Regions from separate parts of the Shewanella sp. DC2-4 genome, predicted to be linked through region 3. Evidence: predicted binding sites of a transcription regulator. Region 3 holds the regulator's gene; each other region holds the start of a gene.
The links. The regulator sigma-54, encoded in region 3, starts transcription at its own class of promoters, with help from an activator protein. The targets are predictions, from matches to a motif close to GTTGGCACGNNNNTNGNNT.
Positions count from the first base shown of each region.

Region 1: a site for sigma-54 is predicted at 5,439-5,457, ahead of HQQ92_RS07250 (YccF domain-containing protein). Genes of this name have one in related genera too.
Region 2: a site for sigma-54 is predicted at 4,958-4,976, ahead of HQQ92_RS01030 (DUF4097 family beta strand repeat-containing protein). Genes of this name have one in related genera too.

Region 1 covers NZ_JABRVR010000002.1:1,492,544-1,499,019, reverse strand. The annotation lists gene HQQ92_RS07275 (hypothetical protein) at 292-552, shown strand; gene HQQ92_RS07270 (nicotinate phosphoribosyltransferase) at 710-2,182, opposite strand; gene prs (ribose-phosphate diphosphokinase) at 2,193-3,080, opposite strand; gene HQQ92_RS07260 (NUDIX domain-containing protein) at 3,438-4,151, opposite strand; gene HQQ92_RS07255 (pyridoxal-phosphate dependent enzyme) at 4,212-5,261, opposite strand; gene HQQ92_RS07250 (YccF domain-containing protein) at 5,529-5,936, shown strand; gene HQQ92_RS07245 (alpha/beta fold hydrolase) at 5,972-6,476, opposite strand, start outside.
Region 2 covers NZ_JABRVR010000002.1:114,866-121,341, forward strand. The annotation lists gene HQQ92_RS00995 (S9 family peptidase) at 1-289, shown strand, start outside; gene HQQ92_RS01000 (GIY-YIG nuclease family protein) at 301-759, shown strand; gene HQQ92_RS01005 (hypothetical protein) at 934-1,080, shown strand; gene HQQ92_RS01010 (GIY-YIG nuclease family protein) at 1,064-1,360, shown strand; gene HQQ92_RS01015 (hypothetical protein) at 1,363-1,842, shown strand; gene HQQ92_RS01020 (hypothetical protein) at 2,507-3,199, opposite strand; gene HQQ92_RS01025 (hypothetical protein) at 3,321-3,791, opposite strand; gene HQQ92_RS01030 (DUF4097 family beta strand repeat-containing protein) at 4,101-4,886, opposite strand; gene HQQ92_RS01035 (bifunctional 2-polyprenyl-6-hydroxyphenol methylase/3-demethylubiquinol 3-O-methyltransferase UbiG) at 5,157-5,924, shown strand; gene HQQ92_RS01040 (M14 family metallopeptidase) at 5,950-6,476, opposite strand, start outside.
Region 3 covers NZ_JABRVR010000002.1:3,665,997-3,672,472, reverse strand. The annotation lists gene HQQ92_RS16760 (molybdate ABC transporter substrate-binding protein) at 160-996, shown strand; gene mgtE (magnesium transporter) at 1,076-2,440, opposite strand; gene HQQ92_RS16750 (HPr family phosphocarrier protein) at 2,691-2,966, opposite strand; gene rapZ (RNase adapter RapZ) at 2,953-3,807, opposite strand; gene ptsN (PTS IIA-like nitrogen regulatory protein PtsN) at 3,804-4,247, opposite strand; gene hpf (ribosome hibernation promoting factor) at 4,250-4,537, opposite strand; gene HQQ92_RS16730 (RNA polymerase factor sigma-54) at 4,566-6,044, opposite strand; gene lptB (LPS export ABC transporter ATP-binding protein) at 6,152-6,476, opposite strand, start outside.

The sequences.
Region 1 (6,476 bases), 2.2 Mb from region 3:
AAGTAAAACGATAAGTTAAAAATTAATACCGCAATACCCGTTTACTCAAGTGTATTTAATCGGTTTCCATTATCTTCGCAGTACCGAGCACTTAAGTAGACTGATAGCCGAATGTCACGAACACGCTATCCTTTTTTTACGTCATTATGACGAGCACATTTGGTTCAGGCTGTATCTCTCTCACACAGATACCTGCCGAACCAAATGAGTCAAATCCAGCGTTAGATCACCTCTTTCCATTGCAGCATCCGCTAATATTCATATACATGAATACTGTTCAGCACATCATCTATGCCAAAACCCAACACTCAAATTGCCATGCAAACCTTGATAAACCAGATCAAAGAGACTATTCCACTCAATTTAGAAGAAGCACAACTGTGCCAGGGACAATGTTTAGGTTGTTCGAAGAAAATGCTGGAAATGTTAGATGCCGAAATCAGTTATTGGCAATTTAGTGAGGTGACGCCTAGCCTAAAAGATTTAAAAAACCTCGAAAACATTGGCCGTCGTACCTATAAAATTCTTAAACGGAACCAGTTACTGTCTTAATCGCTTGTATTTGCATTTGACTATTTATGGGGCGTTTTACTTACGCGACTTAAAATAAATTCAAAACTTAACTGACAATATGACCCTAATAGAAATCACATTGCCAGTTTTATCTTCGCTATTGTCGATAGCCGTTAAATATCACAAATCGATAGGCTCAACTTCTAGACTCTGCCAACCTTGCGCGAATATCTGCCAAAGAATATTCCGTTAATAGTTCACCATCGGCAAATACGGGAACAAACTCGCAATTGTTGACATCTTGCCAGCTGGCTTGATCTTTAAGATAAAATTGACCCTGCTCATCTTTAAATACCGCCACTAAACCCTTAGCGGATTTTTTAGTGCCATCATCTGTTTTAGGATCTTTAAATATTTCTCTGTCTTTACCATCAACTTTCGCAAAGGTCGCTTTCACGGCATAACCGTCAGTATCTCGGGTCACGTGTTGATAGGTAAAACTGCCAATTCCAAACACAATATTAGTTGACGCAAAACCTTTAGCCTTTAATCCGGCACAAATGGCTTCAGCACGTTCAATGGTGATTGAATCGCCATAAATCAGTCCAACATGGCTATTCAGCGCTTTGTAACCTTTGGCTGTTGTGCTGCCCCCAAAGACGTCCCACAGACACTCAATAGCGCCTTTATATTCGGGACTCCCGATTGGAGCTTGTGGATCGCCACAAATGATCTTCACAGGACAACCGGTATCAGGCCTAAACACCACTTTGCCATCGCGGGCAAGAATGCGGTCTTTTAACGCTAAGGTGAATTCTGTCATCACCTGCCAAAAATCCCAAGAATCTGAAACAATGCTGACAATGCCCGTTGGGTAAATATCTTCAATCAAACGGCGGAACGTCTCTAATTCATTCTCCATGCCACCCGCGCACATGACACTGTGCTCCGTTGCGGGCACACTGCCACCGACAAGTTCTTTATCACTATCGGCAAGGTAATATTGCTCAAGAAAATCAATGGCGGGTATGGTATCAGTCCCAGTAAAACTGAGTAAATGTGCGGCGCCGCTCATGATCGCGGCCTCTGCACCATACATGCCACGGAAACTAAAATCGTGCCCCTGCCAATCAACAAAAGCGATGTCACCATCGGTTTCTAGCGCGTAAGTCTCAAATATTTTGCGGTATTGCAGCGCGGTAGTAGCACTGGTACACATACCCCACACATTAGCGGAAAGGATGGTTTCGAGATAATTGGTCAACCAAAAGAACCGCTCATCGGTATTGTACAAAATCAAGCAAGGCACTTTTAATGGATACACTGAGCCTTCAGGTAATGCCATAATTTTAATTGGTAAATAACCTAAATCATGCAACTCCTCAATATGCTGAGTGCCAACATTATTCGGCCCGAGATAGTTATTGATACGGCGGGAGAATTGACGAATGACCTGATCTTTAGGTTGTTGAAAGAAATCACGGTTCCAACTGTCGATCAAGAAATGCTTGATAAAATACTGCAAGCCAAAAAACACCATTTGGTCTGTATAACCACGACGGGATTTACGGGCGGTCAAGTTACTAAAAATCACTTGAGTATTATCGGGATATTGACGACGGTGATCGACTTTGTAGCCATCAATGGCAGTAACGGGATTCAAGTACATAATATTTTCCTTAATGATTCATATAACGCAAAACAGCATGACAATGACAGAACTCGCTCGAAATATGTGTGGGGACACCTAAACTATCGGTACAAAATAATCTGTCTATGCCCGCCTCGCGCAGTACCAACTCACTGGCCTTATCTTCATAATGTGACACGATCAAAATGACGCTTTGTGCACCCTTTTGCTTTAATTTGATGGCAAGTTCAATAAAGGTTCTGCCACCCGCGCAAATGTCGTCAACGATTAAGCAGGTTTTACCCGATAAGTCATCACAGAACACCTCGGTAGCGATAATATGGCCATTGACCACATCACGATGTTTATCGGCCCTGATCACCGGCATTCCCTGTAACGCTTTAGCTAAGCCGAATACTTTTTTATTCGCCCCCGCATCGGGCGAGACTAACACTAGCTCCCCCGTTAATTGGGCTGCGATCGCTGCGACAAAACTGTGGTTATCTATTACCTGAACCCGTTCTAACAATGCGGCAGTGACATCACTGTGCGGGTCAAAAACGGTGACCGAAGCATATTGCTGCTGATTAATCAGGCTAGCATAGACTTTTACCGACAAGGCCTCACCGGCATTACACACCCTATCTTGGCGAGCACCCGGCATATAAGGCAGTAACAGATCAATTTGCTCTGCACCGCTACGACGCAACGCATCAGTTAACAACAAGAGCTGCATGATGGAATGATCGCCCCGATAACTGAAAAAGATCGTTACTCGTTTAGTTGGAGGAACCAGTAGTTGAACATGATTTTCCCCCGCACCAAATTGAAATAAACGGTAGTGAGCCTCATTGCTAGCTGCGGGTAGCCGATAAAAATCGGCTTGCGAACATTGAGCGTGAGAAGCATCTTGAGACGTTTGAATACGTTGAGACATAGTAACCTCCTGTCTGTGGCAAGATTGCCGAAATTGACGGCGCCCTTGTTGTCTACATGAAAAATAGTGTCTTAAAGACATTATTATGTAAAGTTGATTTTTAGACTATTTCAAACGGAGCAACCTGAAATGTTATGCTTAAATTACATATAGTGTCTTTTAGACACTATATGTGGGAAAGACAACTAAGAAGCTACAATATGGGTATCGAGTAATACAAGAACCGGAGACATTAAGGCAAAATCAGTAATTAAACAGCCTTTACTGATTCAAAGTCACCATGAATAAGGCATAAGCAGTCGCCGTTACTCATATTGAGCAAGGCGAATCTCTTGCTTAAATCCATATTCACTGTGATCAACATTCTAAATTTCTTAAGAAGCGATACGATGCGGTATTGGGTTTCAAGCGGTATAAATTAGCAGGACGACCACGTTCGGTGCGCTTTAATCCCGTATCGATCAATAAATCAGCCTGTTCAACCCGCCGACGAAAAGATTTACCTTGGATAGGCTTGCCCAGTAAAACCTCATGTACATGCTGCAATTCTGGCAAGGTAAAAGGTTCAGACAGTGCAAATCCTGGCACTAAAGAATATAAGGCTTTTTGTGTTAAGCGTTCCCGCGCTTGCTCGATTAACTGCAAATGATCAAACGCCAAGGGCATCTGCAACACATCCGCTAATGGCCACCACTTAACATCACTCACTGAATCAATCTGAATTTGGCAAGCTTGATAACTCATCAAGGCGGTATAACACACAGTCACCGACCAACCTCTTACATCGCGACCACGATTACCCACAGTGCATAGCTGCTCAATATAAGGTGGCACTACCGCGGTTTTCTCATGCAGTTTACGTAATACAGTTTGCTCAAGGGATTGATCGCAATTTTCATCGATAAACCCTCCAGGTAATCCCCATAAACCTAAAAATGGATGATTTGAGCGTTGTACTAAGAGTACTTTAAGTTGCTGATCGTGATAGGTAAACAATACGGCATCCACTGTCAGTAGCTGAGCCTTAAAAACCTTAGGATTGTAATTGGCGAGATATTCCGCTTCAGTCATTGATATTTCCCATCGTTCCAAATCATCAGCTTAACTTAGCATTACATAGCTTCAAACACATTATGTCTTAGCGTCACTAAGTAAATATCTGGCACCGTGGGCATAGCTACTTTGGCCAAATTTACGCTGATAACGCGGCAACATGGTCTCGTTCCCCAATAATCCGCCTTGATGCAAATACATCACATGACCTGGTTCACTACGTTGTAAATAATCTTCAAGCACAATAAAACCTAAGGGATCGTAGAGTACTTCAAACTGCACGCCTGAGGCGCAGACCCGCTGCCACATGGCATAAAATTCCGGATAAAGTTTACCAAAATGATATTTCTTGCCGACATTAACAATCTGTGGATGCTCACTGGTATTGGTATTAAGCAACGAAAATTGCAAGCGCAAATAATCATCGCCCCCCACCACGGCGCAAGTCACGACGCGAATAGCCGTTTGCTGACGGATAAAATACTGATTTAAAAATAACGCTGTCGTTCCCGTCCCCGAAGGTAAAAATACCGTTAAATCAACCAATCCATTCGCCTTCGCAAACTGTACTATCTCTTGCGCCAATCTATTTATCCCGTATTCGGCGTAAGCACAGCGCCCCCCCTCTGGAATAAAAAGCGCCGTCGGCTCATTCACGAGTACTTGAGCCTCTATATAATCAGGGCAACTCAGTCGCACATCGCCCACTTGCGCAGTAGGCTCAGGACTAGCCTTAAGATTTGATAAAACGTGAGGTTCAGATTGCGACTGAGTGCACGCCTGCTTTTGTGCTATTAACACACTTAAATCGATAATATTAGCGCCATTCGCTAAAGCGGCAGCGTAATTGCCCGTAGGATGTTTAACCACTTGACTGGCAATATGATCTACATAAAAATCACATTGCCAGCCTTTCATCTTCGCTAATGTTGACAATGAATACAGTGAGTTAGCCAATGGCGAGCCGTGACCTATCACCTTGCTGATGCCTGCAAACTCATGATCTAAAAAATAGCCGAATTTGCGAGCTTTATTGCCACTAAACGCCGGATGCAGTAAATCATCACGTTTTAGGAATATGTCTCTGCCAGCAAAGGCAAATGTATCGACAGGGGAATTTGCAAACATCAAGCTACTCAAACGATTAAATTCTCTGGTTTTTAAACCAGTTAAGGGAAGGCTAGTGTAACTCCGCCCTTCCTGTTACGCCCTTAAGAAATTATCAATTTGGCGAAAAACTAGTGAAAATGACACATGAATCTCGAATACATATAATTAACCAATTGATTATGAACAATTTAAATAGTTGGCATAGTTATCGCTTAGACATTGACATATATTCAATTTATCGAAGCTAACGATAAAGGCTAACAGGGTAAACATAAGGAGCTTTCAATGGCTGTATTACGCTTAATATTCAACATAGCTTGGTTTGTACTCGGCGGATTTGTGATGGGACTCGCTTGGTGGCTCGCAGGTATCCTGTGTTTTATCAGTATCATTGGTATTCCCTTCGGCCGCGCCTGTTTTGTTATCGGCGAAATGACCTTTTGGCCCTTCGGCCAAGAACAAATGAACCGTCGCCACTTAACTGGACGTGAAGACTTGGGCACAGGTGCATTAGGCATGGTAGGAAATATCATTTGGTTCTTACTGTTTGGGATCTGGTTAGCCATAGGGCATTTGGTCCACGCCTTAGCTTGTTTTGTGACGATTATCGGTATTCCCTTTGGGATACAGCATCTTAAGTTGGCTTTACTCAGCCTCACACCGATAGGCCAAACCGTAGTGGCTAAAGCTTAATAAGACAATGCGTTAACTGCGCTATTCACTCTCGATTATTTGGTTTCAAGAGTGGATAGCGCTTTGTCATCCCATACAGTAAATATCGCTTCGTTTAAGGCTATTTCTTCCTCCAATAAATCGTTGCAATCATATTGAGTATTGGCAGGCTCACTATCCACAGAAAACTGCACTTGCGGCTTAGTCGCCCCCACAATGTCCAACAGATAATGCGCCAGTTTTGCGGGTGCATCTATAGCTGCATCGTGACCGCAATACGCGAGTACAATCAAATCGGTGTAAAAATGCCGTGCTAGCGCCTTACTCGATGCCATACTCACCAGCGCATCACGGTCACCGCAGAGCACAGTTATCGGTACTTCCACTGTCAATGGACATTGGTATTGAAAAGCCGCCCAAAGTTGTCGCCCTACATTGCGTCTACTTGGTGTGGTATCGCGGCGAAACTCACTCCACTTGACAATTAAATCTCGGTCTCGCCGATGACGAAAACTGGTTAAACGCACTATAGTCGACTCGATTGGATGTAAAGCGTTACCC
Region 2 (6,476 bases), 3.6 Mb from region 3:
TTACATGTTGAGTTACTCGCCCTACGACAATGTCACCGAGCAAGAATACCCACACATGTTAGTGACGACTGGTTTGCATGATTCCCAAGTGCAGTATTTTGAACCCGCCAAGTGGGTCGCTAAACTGCGCGATGTACAGAATAAGTGGTACAAGATGGACGATAAAGTGTTGTTATTCAATGTGGATATGGAAGCTGGCCACGGCGGTAAGAGTGGTCGCTATCGCCAATACCAAGACACAGCCCAAGAATATGCCTTCTTCTTGAGTCTATTAGGTATGGCGAAGTAGGTTATTCGCAAGTGACCGAATCAGCCGTCAGCCTAGGCAATACTGACAGAGGCGCTTTACAGCAACATGAGTCACTGGTGGCAGACACACTTGCCCCAGTGACTAGCACTGTCGCAACCAAAAATGTTGTTACAGAAGCTTCGCTGAATCCCGTACCATTAAATCCTGCACCACCGAAGCCTACACCCATAAAATCAGCACCCCTCTGGTATTTGTATCTAGTCCGCTGCGCCAACGGGCATTTATACACAGGCGTCACTACAGATGTCACACGACGCTTTAGCGAGCATCAATCGGGTGGTATCAAATCCGCTAAGTATCTGCGCGGTAAAGGTCCGTTAACGCTGATGTATCAAGAGCAGGTTGGCAGTCACGGCGATGCACTGCGCCGTGAAATAGCAGTTAAAAAGTTAAGCCGTAGTCAAAAGTTGGTGTTGATTGAGTCAGGGCGTGGATTACTAGAGCGTTAACACTGCATCATACTTGTTCTGTGACGAGGAATGAGATTAAGCACTGTCATTCCAGTGACTCGCCGTAAATATGTCCCTATAGGCTCGACGACGGCATTCAGGCCGTCAACGGTCACTTCCATGTCAGTGCTTAATCCCTGAGTATACCTTTTCCCAAATTTAGCAATTGGTGTCATGATAAAGTCCCTGAGTGAGTTCTTAGTTGCAGACGGTTATGGTGACTTTGCATTTATTCCTATTTCTCCAAAACTTGCCTTTTGGGTTGGAGAGTGTGACTGGAAAATAAACAATATCGGTGCTGCCCATGAGAGTCGTTTATAGGATCACTTACCCGAACGGCAAAATTTACGTTGGCAAAGATTTAACTGGAACACTAAATTATTTTGGCGGCGCCGACAGTAAGCTGATTGAGTGTGATTTCACTTCAGAAGAAATACGTGACTTTACAGTTCGCAAACAAATTATCTGGGAGTCCGAAACTGCAACCGACAAGGAAGTAAACATGAAAGAAGTGGAGCTAATTAAAGCGCTGCAGTCAAACAATCCAAATATCGGTTACAACCAGTGGCCAAAATTCAAGATTAGTGTGACTGGCGTATAGCAATGCTTTTGAACCGCTCACTTCGTGCGTTGGAACGGGCTAAAAACTTAAGCAAACATGGAGTCATGATGAAAATTATAATGTTAGGCATTTTACTAAGCTTTGCGAGCTTAAAAGCATATTCCGAAACGATCATAGATGTGCTTGCAATTGTTGGAAAAAATAAAACTGAAGTATCCACGCTTATTGGTGCGCCTTCATCATGCTCTAAAAGTAAGCATGGAGAAAAGTGTCAGTTTTCCAAAGGGGAAACTGAGATTGTATTTATTAAAGGTAAGGCTGACTGGATTACAATTGAAGCAATTGATAACGTTCCATTTGGTCAGGTAGCTCTAGAGACAATTGGTTTGAAAAGCTTGTCACCATCGTTTAAGAATAGCTTCTCAATGAGGTGGTCAGAGCTAGGTGGGCTTTACGAGGTATCTTTATTTAAAGGTGAAAAAAATAGTGATTACGCTTACATCAAAGCATATACGAAGTAAGCACTTAGCAATCAAAATAATGCCGGCCCAAAAAGCGCAAAAGTGCATTTTAAAAGAGGTGTTAACTACTCTTTATCAAGGTCCATTGTTAAATTTCGCTGCGTAAGCTATTGATCGTGGCTAACTTGCTTAAAGAGATATGACTGCTGAGATTGTTCGTTCGGTTTTCATGTCACGCTTAGGTGCTGTTTCAGACTAACAGAATACGATTTAGCTCGCGGAATTAAGCACTTCATGGAAGTAACCGTTGGCGGCATGGCCGCTCTTTCACATCTAGGTGATCGCGGTATTTGCACTTCCGTATGCAGCAGATGACGCCGTTGAGCCTATAGGGACACTTCTTGTTAAACGACAGGGCGGCGAGTCACTAGAATGGCAGTGCTTAATAGCTTAACGATTAACTTCCATAATAAATCAAGTGTTTAAGCTTTTTTCGCCACCAAAGACTGGTCTGCATTGGGGTTAGAGAAGTAAGAATTGAGAGTTAAAAAATGCCACTGGCCGGTTTATTGCCGGATTTATTATTGGGGTGAGTCGATTTTTCTTCTGCTGAGCGATAAGTTTGTCTGCTATTGGTATTCTGAACTCCATTTAATAGGTTAAGAATGCCACTTACACAGATCTTTTCACGCTCTCGAACTACATGTCCGGCCTTTTTCTATGCTTAATTTACAATCCCTGGTAGGGCTTCTCTTAAAAGTTCCAACTCCTTTTTGTTTGCTTTAATCCAAAGTTTTTTCAAGTTTGGTATCGAAGCCAAGATTTCTACTGTCTCTTTAGTCTTGATTACATTTGTTTCAACAAGATATAACGCAAAAATATTTTTATTTCCACGCAACTCGTCAATACTGGACAACTGTGGGTTTCCACTGAGGTCTAACATTTTTACGCTGTCAAGCGTTGAAATGATAGAACCAAAATCTAACTTTTGACATTTATTTAAAGATAAGTAGCTTAAATTCTGGGTGTTTCCGGTAATTTCAGAGAGTTTGCTTGCATGGGACACACTTAATGATTCCACTGAGTCTGAGCATAAATTAATTGACTCTAATGAACGAACAATGGAGCAGTTTAATGAAATTGCGACATCAACTTTTAGATTAATAACTTTGGAGTTGAATATATTTACATGCTTAATCCCATCAACCAATTCAGATGATTCATTTTGCTCAATATAACCTTTCCGAATGAATGCCATTATGGCTTTCCAATCATCTCGCTGCCATTCAGTGTTATATACATAATCCAATATTGGCAATATAGAATCGAAGGTAGGTAATGAATTTTCCCACCTCTGCCATTCTGAAACATTTTCTGGTGCTAACTTTATATATTTCTTAAAAGATGAAATGTCCATATTATCACTTAATTAAAATTGGGTTGTTGAATTTAGAACGTTGATCTCTTCCGGTATATTTTTGCATTTCTTTTGAGAAACGGCTCTAAATTCTGATGATTTATTCTGTCACGCTATCTCTTTACTCACTCTTATTCGAGCTGACTAAAGCTTTAAAGCGAAGGTCACTCTTGCTCAGAGGGGTAAGTGCCTCGGCTTTGGTGAGATATTGCATAGTGATGTGGATAGCGTCTTGATGGTGACTAAATTCCCTAAAAAGACGCTTTGCAATCAGCAGATTTAATTGATGTGCGGCTAATGAGGCATGCTCATGCTTTATCTGTAAAATAACCTCTTCTAGGGAGATAGGTTGAATTTCTCCTAAGGATATAAGAAAGGCTTTTGCGACAGTTCTGGCGTGTGAGAAATAGTCTGAGTGCGCATCTAAGGCGTAGATATGCTTGAAAATGTGTTTGGCTAGGGCTTTATTGCCGTTGCGATAAAAAGATTCGCCATCAAAACAAATATCCCCTAGTCCTTCCATTATCTGCCTAGGGTTATCCGATAGGGAAAGCGATTCAATTTCTTTTTGGTATTCCGAAAACTGATCCATATTCTCGACCTTACTGGCAATACAGTGTGACTTTTCGACTATTGAAGTGGGAAGGCCGACAATCTTAGCAAATCCACAAGGTTAAAGCGTAACGGTCTGAATAAAATCAACGTCATTTCTGCAAACTCAAGCTTAATTTCGGTATAAAAAAATGCCACTACAAGGGGTTAGTGGCATAAATGCATAAGTCGGGCATACGCTTAAAAGGGTGGGTAGAAGACTGACATCTTGGCTGGGAACCGTTGCAACATCAGCCTCTACGCCGGGAAGTGGGTAAAGCCTTTGGGAGTAGAGGGGTAAAGCGGCGCGTTATTGCATGCTCACTGGGCCGTCGATTTTGTTAAATGTCACATCGCCAGAACCTGCCGCAAGAATCGTTAATCCCTTAGTGTTAAAGACATTAATGTTGCCTGAGCCATCTGTGATGGTCACAGCACTTTGCACATTGGCAACCTCTATGTTGCCCGAGCCGTCATTAATTGCGATATTGCCGCGAATATCGGTCACCTTGATGGCACCAGAGCCATCTTCAATGGTTAGGCTGCCGTTGATTTGGCTGATTTCAATATCACCTGAGCCATCCTCTATGTTGATATTGTTACCACCGTTGATAGTGAGTTCACCCGAACCGTCTTTGATGTTCATGTCCGACGTCATCTTGCTGATCAAAATAGCCCCTGAGCTGTCATCGATATCCAGTGTAAAGTGCGCAGGGACTTGCAGTTTTAGGTCTATATAGGGCGAGTTATTATTAGAATCTGCTTGCTCAAAGCTGGCCTTGAGCTTGGCTTTATTGGCTTTTTTCTCAAGGGTGAGAATGACTTTGCTGTCATCGTTGTCGTCCTTATTGCTATAGATGTCGGCGACGAGTTTAATTTGGGTTAGGCCTTCGACACCGATAATTTCCAAGCTGCCTGCGCCAGTTTCTGCAATCAGGCCTTGTAAGTCTTGGCTATTGAGGGTGAGCTCGCGTTGTTGGTGGTCTAAGTCTGGCATGCCTGCTGCGTTCACATTAAGAATGCAGCCAGTGAGCGATACCCCAGCAGTAAAAAACACTATAAAAGCGAGGGTGAATATAAATGGGCGTAGTGACATGTTAGCTTCCTTGTTTATCTGGCACTCGATTTTTTGGGTGAGTGCTGAGTCGTCTTGCGATGAATAAGACATTGCACAGCCCATGCCAATTTTAAGTTTCATTTATAATCAATTAGTTAAGCTGAAAAGTGTCCGAGGTTCACTGTGCGGACATGTCCGCTACATGGGTGATTTACTCATAGATTAGTGAAATTACTCATTTATTAAGTTAGTTTAAGCTTCGCAAGTCACGCGGAATCAAAAATACAAAAAATATAAGAAGGGATGCTGATGGATTATTTAACAACAAACAAAACGGCTTGGGATGCGCGCACTCGGGTACATTTAACTTCTGATTTTTATGATGTTGCGGGCTTTCTTAGTGGTAAGACTTCGCTGCGGGAAATTGAGCTAGGTGAACTCGAGGTTGCAGGTAAAAGTTTGCTGCATCTGCAATGTCATTTCGGCTTAGACACCTTGTCGTGGGCGCGAATGGGATCCAGAGTCACAGGCGTCGATTTGTCAGAGGTGGCGATTGTTGAAGCGCAAAAACTGGCAGAACGGACACAGTTGTCCGCCGAGTTTATCTGTAGCGATGTTTACAGTGTGGCGAGCAAGGTTGAGCCTCACGATATTGTGTTTACGTCCTATGGTGCCATTGTGTGGCTGCCGGATTTAACCCTGTGGGCGCAGACGGTTTCCGACTGTTTAACACCCGGCGGACAGTTTTATATGGCCGAGTTTCATCCGGCGCAGCAGTTGTTCGATGGTTATAGCTATTTTAATCGGGGTGAGCCAGACATAGAGCTGGAAGGCACATATACCGAAAATACCGGTGATGATCAGCAAACCTTAATGTGCTGGTCGCACAGTTTATCTGAAGTGATCAATGCGTTATTGCAGGCGGGCTTAGTGTTGGAGTTTTTCCACGAGTTTGATTTCAGCCCCTATAACTGCTTTGAAGGGCTCGAAGTGCAAGCCGATGGTCGTTATGTGTTAACACACCAAGGGCAGAAGGTGCCCTTGCTGTATAGCATCAGCGCGCGTAAACCCGCTTAATCACAGCCTTTTGTAATCGCGATGATCAACGACTACGGTAAACCGGATACTTAAGGTATTGGTTATCGTAGTAAGGGCTGCGTTCATAGAACCAGCGTAGGCGTGCCTCAGGATCGGCGGCAAACTCGGCATTGGTCAGTGCTTTGTCGAACTCCGCTTGTAGCTTAGGATCTTCTTTTAGCATCTTGGCTGCCAGTGGCTCTACCGCATAATCTTCAATGTATTCAGTGCGAGTGAAGATAGGGTTGAAGAAACCCCATTGCAGTAAAGAATCTGGTGATTGCGGCTCAAGCAGTAAAATCGCCAGATCGCCTAGCGGTTGATCCGTACTGATTTTAATGGTGCCAGCGGGCAGAGTAGTGCTGACTTTGGTTAACTCTGACTCGGCTTTGACCGTTTGGCGGCCCTCAAAATCCTTAGTGTTAAACACGGGATTGCTGAGAGTATATTGCTGCAATTTCAACTCGGTTGGCTTTTTGAGCGTGGTCATGCGAATGCCATGCACGTTAAGACGATCAATCACTTGAGTCCATTGAGCGGGAATATAGTAAG
Region 3 (6,476 bases):
ATTTGTCCTTTATGAAGCGCACCTTGAGTGACCTGCACCACAAACATATCACTGCTAATTACCTTGGGATGAGTTCAGCTTGATCCCTTTATCGATTTCACGTTCTGTATGGGGATAAGTCACAAGAATGACTTTTAGTGCCTAAAGGAGAATATGACTATGATAAGCAAAAATGTGTTAGTAGCCTTGAGTTTAAGTCCTGTCATCATGGTGACTGCTGTACAAGGAGTGCCGATGAAAGCCGAAGTGACCACAGGAGCCGCGCCGATAGAACTGCGCGCCGCAGGCAGTTTAAAGGCTGCGATGAGTGATATTATTGCTGCTTATCAAGCACAGTCGCAAATAAGTGTTGTAGCGCAATATGCGCCCTCAGGTTTATTGTTAAAGCGCATTCAAGAGGGCGAGAAAGTCGATATCTTTGCCTCGGCGAATATGAAACATCCACAGGCATTAGTGGATTCGGGTCAGGGCGAAGCGGTGCAAATGTTTGCCCGTAATCAACTCTGCGCTGTTGCTCAAGACACAGTTCAGGTGACGAGTGCGACCTTACTCGATACCTTGTTAGATCCTAAGGTTAAAGTCGGCACCTCAACCCCGAAAGCCGACCCCGCGGGTGATTATGCCTGGGCCGTTTTTGCTAAGGCCGAAGTGGTAAAACCTAATGCGAAAGCCGCGTTAGAGACCAAGGCATTACAACTGACGGGCGGCCCTGAGAGCGTTAAATCGCCTAAGGATCGTAACCCCTATGGCTGGGTAATGGAAAACAAGCAAGCGGATATCTTTTTAACCTATTGCACTAATGCTGTGCTGGCTAAAAAAGAAGTGCCGAGTTTACAAATCATCGACTTACCGCAGGAACTCGCCGTGGGTGCCGACTATGGTTTACTGGTTTTACAAGGCGCTAATACTGTCGCTAAGCCGTTAGCTGAGTTTATTCTATCGACCAAAGGCCAAGCGATTTTGAGCAGTTATGGTTTCCAACCTCCGGCAAAATAGCCTTCTTTAGTTTTCCTGCGGGATAAAAAACGGCACCTTTGAGGTGCCGTTTTTGTTATTAGCTCAAACTGTTAAAGCGTTAGTTCATCAGGTAGAGCGTCGCTAACCCGAGGAAGGCGAACAGGCCAACCACGTCAGTGACTGTGGTGAGCACCATACCGCCAGCGAGGGCAGGATCGATTTTAAGTCGTTTTAAAATCAATGGAATACTCGCACCTGCAAGCCCAGCTACTGTCATATTGATCAGCATAGCGCTACCAATTAATCCCGCCAGTGCCATATCATCCTTCCATAGCCACACGGCGACAAAGACTAAAATCGACCACATCAAGCCATTGAGAAAACCAATCGATAGCTCTTTACCGATAAGCCAGCGAGCGTTGCTTTGGCCGATATGGCCTAAAGCAATACCGCGGATCACGAGCGCTAAGGTCTGATTACCGGCAACACCGCCCATGCTAGGGACAATTGTCATCAAGATGGCGATAGTGGCAAATTGCTCAATAGTGCCTTCAAACATATTGCTGACCGACGAGGCAAGCAGGGCGGCGAATAAGTTTATAGTAAGCCAGAGCGAGCGACGTAGGGTACTTTTTAGCACAGGACCAAAGGTATCTTCATCTCCGTCCATCCCCGCCATACCCATCATGGAATGTTCAGCATCTTCGCGGATAACATCGACTACGTCATCGATTGTGATACGTCCGAGTAGCTTACCATCACTGTCGACGACAGGTGCCGATACCCAGTCATTGCGTTCGAATTTCTGCGCGACTTCGCTGTCGGACATGCTCACCGGAATACTTTGAATATTGGGATCCATGATATTGCGAATTGTGGTGCTTGGCGCGCAAGTCAGCAGATCTGCCAGCCTAACACCGCCAAGGACTTTGTCCTGTTTGTCGACCACATATAAGGTATCTGTGGTGTCGGGTAGGTTGCCCCTTTGCCGAAGATAGCGCAGCACCACATCGATATTCACATCGGGTCTTAAGGTGACTGTATCTGTATTCATCAAGCTGCCGGCGGTCTCATCTGGATAAGATAGGGCTTGTTCTACCCTCAGGCGATTTTGCTCCGTCATCGACTGCAACACTTGTTTGTAAACGGCGTCGGGAAGACTTCGCAGAATATAGGCGAGATCGTCGGTGTCCATGCTTGCTGTCGCTTTCGCGACTCGCTCAGGGCTCATGCTGCGGATCAGTGGGTCTTTGAGTTCTTCACTCAACTCATCGAGTATGTCGCCTATTTGTTCCTGATCGATGAGCTGCCACAATACTTGTCTGGCACTTGGCGGTGATGATTCTAAGATCAGCGCGATATCTGAGGCGGCCATTTTTTGCAGCATATTACGCACATGCACGAACATGCCGCTGCTAAGCGCTTGGTTTAACTGGTCAAGACTATGTCCGGTGTGATCGTTTTCTGCATTATCTACGGGCATTTGTCCTCCATTGTGCGGCAAATTGGTTTGAGATCTTAGTGTTGGGCTAGGATTTTGCGGTGACTAAGCGTCAGTCGATGACATAGATTAAGACGGCTAAGGTAAGGTTAAGGCCAGCGCAATGACCGCTAGTGTAATCGCCTGTGGCTTGTATCGTCGAGCGACAAATGTTTTGCCATGTGTGAATGGCAAGTTTTTAAAACTAGACATGAAGTGAAACTAACGATGAAGTGCTTAGTGTGAAGTGAAACTAACAGGCTTCGTCAAACTTAGCGTCGATTAAGGCACAAATGGCATCGAGAGCCGGCTCTGCATCTGGGCCTTCGGCGATAAGCTTGATGGTTTTACCCATGCCAGTTTCAAGCATCAGCAAGCCAAGCACACTGGCGGCCGATGCTTGTTTATCGCCTTGGATTAAGGTGATGGTCGCATCAAACTCGGAAGCCAGTACCACCAACTTAGTGGCGGCACGGGCATGTAAACCGAGCTTATTACAGATGGTTATCTGACGTTCAAGCTTTGGCATTATTGAGCTCTCGATGACGGGCATAAACTTTATGTTTACCGTTACTAAAGCGTTTGGCCAATTGCTCTGCGACGTAAACGGATCTGTGCTGTCCACCTGTGCAGCCAATGGCCACAGTTAAATAACTGCGATTGTTACGCTCGAGGTGCGGCAGCCAAGTCTCCAGTAAGTTTTCGATTTGCCAGATGAACTTATTAACCAGTGGTTGACGATTTAAGAACTCAGCTACGGGTTCATCTAAGCCAGTCAATGGCCGCAGCGCCAACTCCCAGTGGGGATTGGGCAGGAAGCGCACATCGAACATAAAGTCGGCTTCGGTGGGCATTCCGTGCTTAAAGCCAAAGGACTCGAAGTTGATCACGAGTTCTTTATCGACACTACCAAGGAGAATTTGTCTGACTTGGTCGCTTAAATCATAGATATTCAAATTCGACGTATCTATGTAGTGATCGACCAGTTTTGACATAGGCTCGAGCAGTTTCCCCTCCAGCTTTATCGCTTCTTGCAAAGAGACTCGGCTCTTCGACAAAGGATGCAAACGGCGGGTTTCGCTGTAACGCTTGAGCAGAATTTTATCGCTGGAGTTAAGGAAGAAGCTCGTTAACTCAGTATCTGGAGGTAGGCTAGCGAGTTGTTTTACTAAGACCTTATCCTGCTCAGGCATGTTACGCACGTCGACACTGATGGCGACGAGATCGTTACTGCCTTTGAGTTGCTCAAGCAAACTGCCAATCAATGGCAAGGGAAGGTTATCGACACAATAATAGCCGAGATCTTCGAGTACCCTAAGGGCGACAGATTTGCCTGAGCCTGAGCGGCCCGACACTATGACCAGTTTCATCCAGTGATTACCTGATAGAGTTCCGTTTCATCATGCGTCTTGCGTAATTGCTTTAATATTTGCTTGTCGCTCAGCTTTTCGGCCATGCAAGACAAGGTACTTAAGTGCTGCTGACATTGGTCTGCAGGCACCAGTAGTGCAAATAAAATATCAACAGGTTGCTTATCGATAGCATCAAATGCTATCGGCTCTTCACACTTAATTAGTATGGCAATGGGCTGATCTATATCGGCTAGTCGACCATGTGGAATGGCGATGCCGTTACCTATACCTGTGCTCCCCATCTTTTCGCGCGCCACTAGGCTTTCGAATATCTCTTGAGATGAGAGGGTCGGGTACTGGGCAGCGACTAAGTCGCTGATGAGTTCCAGTACCTTTTTCTTGCTGCCCGGAGTGGCGCAGGTAGTGCACTCCGGCCGCAGTATGGTACAAAGTTCCATTATTAGTGTTTTGTTAACTTCTCTTTGTGTTTAATAACCTGACGGTCAAGCTTGTCAATCAGGGCGTCTATAGCGGCATACATGTCAGCATGCTCTGAAGTAGCAAAAACTTCACCACCTATGAGGTTTATTCTCGCTTCGGCAATCTGTTGCATTTTCTCAACATTGAGCACAACGTGCACATTATTGATCTGTTCGAAATGGCGTTCAAGTTTTGAAAACTTTTCTTCTACATATGCACGTAACGATTCGGTAATTTCGACATGGTGTCCACTTAGGTTTATTTGCATAGAAACGTCCTCCGATATCCACTGTAGGTTATAAACTTTTACGCTGATTAGAAGGTGGAATAAGCATAGCCTCTCGGTACTTCGCAATGGTTCTGCGGGCTACGTTGATCCCTTGTTCTGCCAGAAGTTGTGCCATCTTACTATCGCTTAATGGTTTTTTCTGGTTTTCCGCTGCCACCAGTTTCTTTATAAAGGCTCTGATTGCTGTGGATGAGCACTCACCACCATCGTCAGTACCGACGTGGCTAGAGAAGAAGTATTTTAGTTCAAAAAGTCCCTTAGGGGTATGCATGTATTTTTGAGTTGTGACCCGTGAGATGGTGGACTCATGCATTTCTACCGCTTCGGCAATATCGTTAAGCACCATAGGCTTCATGGCTTCTTCACCATACTCAAAGAAACCTTGCTGATATTGCACTATGCAATTAGCAACTTTAAGCAAAGTATCGTTACGGCTTTCTAAGCTCTTAATAAACCATTTAGCCTCTTGCAGATGGCCGCGAATAAATTGGCTATCGGCTTGGTTTTTGGTACTGCGTGCCATAGAAGCATAATGTTGATTTACATTGATTTTTGGCATGCAGTCAGGATTAAGCTCAACGACCCAGCGGCCATTTTTCTTCGACACAGACACATCTGGGATAACGTATTCGTCATTATTGGGCGTGATCAACAAACCTGGGCGAGGATTGAGGGTTTGGATAAGTGCTATACCATCCCTTAATTCATCTTCTTTTAATTTAGTCTTACGCATCAATAACCTAAAATCACGGGCGGCGATCAGATCTAAATGATCTTTGATCAGCATACGGGCGTTTTCTAGGTTGGGAGTATCAGCGGCGAAATGCGACAGTTGGATCAGCAGGCATTCACTTAAATCGCGGGCGGCAACGCCTATGGGATCAAAATGCTGAATACGCTTGAGTACGGCTTCGACTTCGTCAAGCTCAACTTCAGGATTGCCCATGGCTTCGAGAATTTCTTCAGTGCTTTGGGTGAGATAGCCCTGATCGTCGATGGCATCAATAATGGCGGTGGCAATGGCTAAATCGGTTTCAGAAAACGGCGTGAGGTTTTTTTGCCATTCTAAGTGTTCGTACAAACCTTCACTGGTCTCGCCTTGGAAGGGCATATCGTCTTCACGACTGCCGCCGGGGCCTGAGTTTGGGGAGGCGGTAAACACTTCATCCCATGTGGTGTCCATGGGGAGCTCATCGGGCATGGATTCTTTGGTTAGCGACTCTGCCGTATCTATGGTGGAGCTGTCTTTTTCTGGTGGCAGAGTGCTAGATTCACTGAAATCCGTATCGGATAGCGTTTGGTTTACAGGGGTTTTAGTGGCGTCGAATTGATCCTCTTCCAGCTCGAGAAGGGGATTAGAATCTAATGCTTGCTGGATCTCTTGCTGCAGTTCTAATGACGACAGTTGCAACAGACGTATAGCCTGTTGTAGTTGTGGCGTCATGGTTAACTGTTGACCCAGTTTGAGCTGGAGTGACGCTTTCATGTTACCGCTGATCCCTACGTTATTATTGTTGGATGAGGTCGCTTATTATTATCTTGAGTGAAGCCCAATGGCGGTATAAATTGCCTCCATTGGCTTCGCTCGATTAACTATAGCCTGAATTGTTCACCTAAGTACACAGCCCTAACTTGCTGATTGTCTAAGATCTCTGCTGGAGTTCCTTCGGCAATCAGGTTTCCGTGACTCACAATATAAGCATGTTCACATACATCTAATGTCTCGCGGACATTATGGTCTGTGATCAGTACGCCAAGGCCGCGACTTTTGAGTTGTTCGATAATCTTCTTGATGTCGATAACCGAAATAGGATCGACGCCGGCAAACGGTTCATCGAGCAAAATGAACTTAGGATTAGCGGCTAAAGCCCGCGCAATTTCGACGCGACGACGTTCGCCACCCGACAATGACATGCCT